Regions from separate parts of the Paenibacillus wynnii genome, predicted to be linked through region 2. Evidence: riboswitches for the same ligand, from Rfam matches in the RefSeq annotation. Region 2 holds a riboswitch; the other holds the start of a gene.

Region 1 (3,144 bases), on a different contig from region 2:
TCGGCACATGACCTGGCCCCTCCACCATTACCTGAACATCATGCTTCCATGCCAGCGATGTTAATTCACCCAACGTTTCCAGTTCGGCAAATTGAGCCTCATCATTGGCATCGGCGATAGAACCTGGCCGCAGCCCGTCTCCCAGGGAGAATGCCACATCGTAAGCCTTCATAATCTCACAAATATCCTCAAAATGGGTATATAAAAAGTTCTCCTGATGATGTGCAAGGCACCACGCCGCCATAATTGATCCACCACGTGAGACAATACCTGTCATCCGCCCTGCGGTCAGTGGAATATAACGAAGCAGCACTCCGGCATGAATCGTAAAATAGTCCACTCCCTGCTCCGCTTGCTCGATCAGCGTATCCCGGTAAACCTCCCAATTTAAATCCTCGGCCTTCCCGTTCACCTTTTCCAAAGCCTGATAGATGGGCACTGTTCCGATAGGTACAGGGGAGTTGCGGATAATCCATTCGCGGGTAGTGTGAATGTTTTTGCCTGTCGATAGATCCATGATATTATCCGCGCCCCAGCGTGTGGCCCATCTCATCTTCTCCACCTCTTCCTCAATAGACGAGGACACGGCGGAGTTGCCGATATTGGCGTTGATTTTCACTAGGAAATTCCGCCCGATAATCATAGGTTCACTCTCAGGATGATTAATATTGGCAGGTATAATTGCGCGGCCGCTGGCTACCTCATCTCTTACAAACTCAGGTGTAACATTCTCACGGATGGCTATAAACTCCATTTCCGACGTAATAATCCCTTTCCGTGCGTAATAAAGTTGACTGACATTCCGGCCCTTTTTGGCTCTAAGCGGACGCCGCTGTAATCCTGGAAATATCTCCACACCCGACTTACCCGTGGCATTCCCATTATCCTCCGGTTTGATAGTTCTTCCTTCATAGGCTTCCGAATCTCCACGACTTCCAATCCACAAAAAACGATGAGGCGTTAAACCCTGACGAATATCACTATGCGCTTCGTCGTTAGTATAAGCCCCGCTAGTATCATAGACACGGACTGGAGCATTCTCCTCTTCCCCGCTGGTACCCGATGTTCGGCTCAATGTAATCTCGCGCATGGGTACTTGAATATCGGGCCGCGATCCCTCCACATACACCTTACGACTTCCTGGAAAAGCCGACAGATCAATCGTATCTTTCTTCGCTTGGCTAGGCATTTACATTCCTCCTAAAGGTTTGTAAGCGACACTTCAGTGAGTCCGAGAAGTATAAAACTCACTTCAGAAGCATTCGCTTATTTGGCAGCAACAAATAAGAGTGCGCGCAAAAAAGCCGCTCCACAATGGAGCGGCTTTATCCATAAACGGCCAAGGCCAACCATGAAAAAAGAGTCCGACTCCACTTTCCTACGCTGGTATAATCCAGATCAGGTTCAAGGGTCCAGGAATTCAATTTTCCCGTCTCAGCCCATTCAGGCTCCCCTAGTGGTTTCTTATTTAAGTTAGTTATAAGTTACAGAGAAACCCATCATTTGTCAACTTAAGTTTATCCATCAGAAATTGTATATCTTCGGTTCTTACCTTCGCAGAGTAAACTACGTTAGCGACTAATCAAGCAATTTAAGCAAATGAATCTCAGGAGATTTCAGTAAATGATTCTCAGGCAATGACTCAACTTGTAACTACTCATCTATCGCTCCAGTCAGACGGTTGCTTGTATTCACACCATTAAATTAAAGGGATGCGGATGATGAGTAACGGAACCCACGTTAATCGCAAAACAAGGCTAGCCAAAGGGTGATCTTAGTTTAGTTGCACTTTATACACTTAACTGATGCAAAAACAACTCTCGCAGGGCTTTAATTGTAATAAATACATCTAAACTCTGGCTAAAGGGGCATTATCGCCGAATATCATAAATATAAGTGTACTTTGTGCAACTACACTAAGAGACTCCATTAATTTGGATGTTTTAGTTGTAGAAAGTACACTTAAAAACTCACACAGTCCTCGTAAAGCTCTCTGGTTGCTTAGTCTGGCTTAGTCTGGCTTAGTCAGGTCTAGTCTTGTTTAGTCTGGCCTTGTCTGGCCTTGTCATGCTTAATCTAGCTTAGTATTGCATGATCATGTATAGGCTGCCTAACGATATTCCAATGTAAGCGAAAGAGACATGCCGTTATAGGAATATGAATATCCAGATAACACCTGGCTCGAAGCCATTGCGGCAGTAAGGTCAGCAATCGCATCTCCCTCATAAGCAGGCTTGATGCTCAACTCCGTCTCATGGGCTGCAATAGTCTTGGCAATCCTCTCCTTCAGTTCCATAGCGCTGTGTACAACAAGATCTTTATACTCATAATAATTCTTCGATATCGCCGTAGCTTCAGGCCACTTTACTGTCTCCCAGATATGATCCTTCATGAGTTCCTTATCCGTAACGTTGAAATAGCTATATATTAATCTTCCCTTTTCATCTGGAACCGGATCATCCCAAGTAACGTCCAAATTATAATATTCATTGTCAATCTTCACTTTATTCCACGCATGACTTATGCCGTCCGCCGTTCCTATCACTATCTCTGAATCTATACCGGCCAGCTCCAGCAGCAGATGTGCTGCATAGGCGTAACCTTGGCATACAGCGCTTCCGTTGAATAGGACACCATAGGCGCTGAACACGTCGTCCGGCAATGTATCCTTCAGGTAGTTGTCGTAATCGTAAACGGTGTGAAGAATAATATAGTCATGGATGGCGATCTCCTTCTCCATGTCACTCATGCCCGGCTTGATAATTTCTGTATTGACCCGTACTGATTCCTCATAGATTTTTTTCGTACGGTCGTCTTGAAAGAGGAGAGGTTTGTCTGATTGCTCGATGGCCCCCAGCAGCTCATGTTCATTTCTAACAAAGACCGGCCCATAGAGATCATAGATCCGAAACGCCAGTACAAAGATTTGCTCACGTGATGCTTTAGCCTTCGGTTGGAACGCTATCCCCCCCTTGGACTCCGTCCCTTGTAAAATACCGCTGGAGGAAAGCTTGTTCACGGCACTTCCCGCCCAGCCAGCCACAGCGCTTGCGTCCGTGAACGTAGGTGGGCTGCTGCTATTCAACCTATCAGCTATACCCGCCTTTTGAAGCGTGTTATATAACATGACCGCGATTTGTTCAC
Region 2 (3,144 bases):
AAATTTCAGTAGCCCGGATCGTCTCCAGATTATCCGGGAGCAAGTATTTCTGATCGTTAATGACTTCTATTTTCACCCAATTCCCCAACCCCGCAGCTCTTGCAAGTCTGGCGATACGTACCGCCTCTTCTGCTGTACGCGCTCCAGAAGTATTTGGAAGGAGTGTCATATGTGAAGGAATGTGTTTCATGATATTTTCTTCTCCACCTGTCAGATCCACCCGGCGGAGCGCGACTGTAATAACCTGAGAACCGGATCGGTTGATCACCTCAGGAATTAGGGTATTTCGGCTATATTTGCCGGTTCCAATGAATAGTCTACTGGATAAAGTGGTACCACCAATTACTAATGGGTCATGCATAAAAAAAACAACCTCCCTGATATGAATTGAAGTACGATTAGAAAATCAGCCTCCACCGACAAAATGAACCACCTCTATGCGGTCTCCATCGGCAAGGGGGGTGATCTCATAGTTTTCTCTGCTGACAATTTCTCCGTTAAGTTCCACTATGATTAGGCGTCCGGACCATTCAGGACGGTTCATCAAATCCGATACCGTCCTACAGCTATCGGAATAATCCTTAGCGGTACCGTTAATGAGCAGATTCATGCATACTCACCTCCTCTGCCAGCTTGGATTCTAATGTAACTTGAAGTGATGTACGATAAGCCTTTGCGGCTGATAAGGGATCATTCGAACCGCAAATACCGGACATCACTGCAATGCCTGCCGCTCCCTGCTTCATGATCTGGGATACATGATCAGGGGTGATTCCTCCTATGGCAATTACAGGTATGCGACTGATTCGCACAGTCTGAGCAAGCTGGGCTAACCCCCTTTCAGGCTGTCCCGGTTTACTGTCCGAGAGAAATACATGCCCAAACAAGCAGAAGTTGGCTCCCTGAGAGCTTCCCTTCTCGGCCTCTTGTGGAGAGTGGATCGACCTTCCCAGACGTAAATGGGGAGCAACCGCCCGAGCTTCAGCGGGAGTTAGGCTATGCCAGGGCAGCTGTACACCCCGAGCCCCAACAGCCAAGGCCACATCTATCCGGTCGTTAATGATTAACTTAGCCGGAGGGAGGCCGACTCTAAGCAATTCTTCTGCCGCCGCGATTAGTTCACGGGCCGAGCGATGCTTCTCACGCAGATGGATATAATCCAGCAGCGGATGTGTTGCTTCTACTATTTCAATAAATTGCGATAAAGGAAGTTTCCCATCCGAAATCAGATGGATTTCAGCTTGTGCCATACTTAACCCCCAGTCTTTGATTCGTCACCCTTGCAATTCCGTTCAGAAACGCAAAAAAACTGCCCCCCGGATGGAAGGCAGTCGGAATCTGTATAGAAATAGGGCTAATAAAAGCCTGTTACAGTTATTCGTTCTCCACTTCCCTACGCTGGTATAATCCAGATCAGGTTCAAAGGGTCCGAACATGAATAACGTCCGTCTCAGCCTTGCGGCACCCCTAGTGACCATACAATATGTAATTACTAACGAACTTAATATTAACATAATCTACCTCTATATAATACCTTCTCTTTTGTGCTCATAGTTAGAGACACAAGAAGACCCTGATCCGATTGCATCAGGATCAGGGTCTTCTTGTAAGACAAGTTACCAAATAACAGGTGATCTCTATCCGTTAACGACCTCGCCGCCGTTAACATGAATAACCTGTCCACTTACATAAGTGGAGTCATCGGATGCCAGATATACATAAGCTGGAGCAAGCTCCTCTGGTTGACCCGGACGCTTCATCGGCTGTGATGCACCAAATTCACTGACCTGTTTTGCGTCAAAGGTAGAGGGGATAAGCGGTGTCCAGATCGGTCCTGGAGCAACGGCGTTTACCCGGATGCCTTTTTCCACCAGATTGGCGGACAGTGAACGAGTGAAGCTCAGTATAGCACCCTTGGTAGATGAATAATCCAGTAACATAGGGTTGCCTTTATAAGCTGTAATTGATGTGGTGTTGATGATCGTAGAACCTGATTTTAAATGCGGCATTGCTGCTTTCGTCAAATAAAACATCGAGAAAATGTTCGTACGGAACGTACGCTCTAATTGCTCGGATGTAATATCTTCAATATTTTTTTGCGGATGCTGTTCAGCAGCATTATTTATAAGAATATCCAGCTTGCCAAGGCCTTCTACTGTCTTGTTGATAAGATCCTGACAGAACGCTTCAACCCCGATATCACCGGAGATCAGAACGCATTTGCGGCCTTCCTGTTCTACCTGACGTTTGGTTTCCTCTGCATCCCCGTGTTCATCCAAGTAGGAGATGACTACATCAGCTCCTTCTTTGGCAAAAAGAACGGCTACCGCACGGCCAATCCCGCTATCGCCGCCTGTTATAAGTGCTGCTTTGCCCAACAACTTGCCTGCTGCCTTATAATTCGCCGGTTCATATTTAGGGTGCGGGTTCATTTCACTTTCCAATCCTGGCTGACGGTCCTGCTCCTGGGGTGGTAAAGTTTTCTTTGTTTGATTACTGCTCATCATCTCGTTCTCCTCTCGCTGTGCAATTGGATAGACACTAATTGTCTTAGCATGGCTCTAGTGTCTCGATTTATACGTTTCGTTACGATATGTTAATTACCACGCTGAGCGAAAACTAAACAACATGGAGAAAGAGGTTATACGAATCTGATTATCCATTATAATGAATATATATAGTTCTGGAATTAATGCTTGCTTAGGAGGGGAATCACTCAAGATGGTGTCAAATGGTCGAAGCCTGATTGTTGCTGTGAAAGGAGTAATCCTGAAGGAAGGTAAGATCCTGCTTGTACAACGTGCTGATGATGATTATATCGGTGCTGGAACCTGGGAGTGCGCAGGTGGCAAGATTGAATTCGGGGAAGGGTTGGAAGCTGCTCTGGTTCGAGAGATTAAAGAGGAGACTGGATTAACCGTTTCCGTCGGGAATATTTTATATGCAGCTACATTTATGACTGACTCTACTAGACAGGTTGTTATTCTTACATATTTATGCAGAACGAATGAAACCACCGTCCAACTATCCAAAGAGCACTTGGATTACCGATGGTGCACCAAAGATCAAATTAAAACGCTATTATTACCCCAGATCATTAGTGATTTCGAGAAAAATAAGGTTTTCGAACTCGAGGAACTACTA

Evidence for each region. Region 2 has a riboswitch for thiamine pyrophosphate ahead of PWYN_RS15675 (thiamine phosphate synthase). Riboswitches for the same ligand answer to the same signal wherever they lie in the genome.
Region 1: it holds a riboswitch for thiamine pyrophosphate, as region 2 does, so the genes downstream of both, thiC (phosphomethylpyrimidine synthase ThiC) here and PWYN_RS15675 (thiamine phosphate synthase) in region 2, are expected to answer to the same signal.

What each region holds. Positions count from the first base shown of each region.
Region 1 covers NZ_JQCR01000002.1:1,220,922-1,224,065, forward strand. The annotation lists gene thiC (phosphomethylpyrimidine synthase ThiC) at 1-1,189, opposite strand, end outside; TPP riboswitch at 1,359-1,465, opposite strand; gene PWYN_RS27930 (S-layer homology domain-containing protein) at 2,111-3,144, opposite strand, start outside.
Region 2 covers NZ_JQCR01000003.1:71,380-74,523, reverse strand. The annotation lists gene PWYN_RS15685 (thiazole synthase) at 1-361, opposite strand, end outside; gene thiS (sulfur carrier protein ThiS) at 407-610, opposite strand; gene PWYN_RS15675 (thiamine phosphate synthase) at 594-1,250, opposite strand; TPP riboswitch at 1,374-1,479, opposite strand; gene PWYN_RS15670 (SDR family oxidoreductase) at 1,638-2,507, opposite strand; gene PWYN_RS15665 (NUDIX hydrolase) at 2,722-3,144, shown strand, end outside.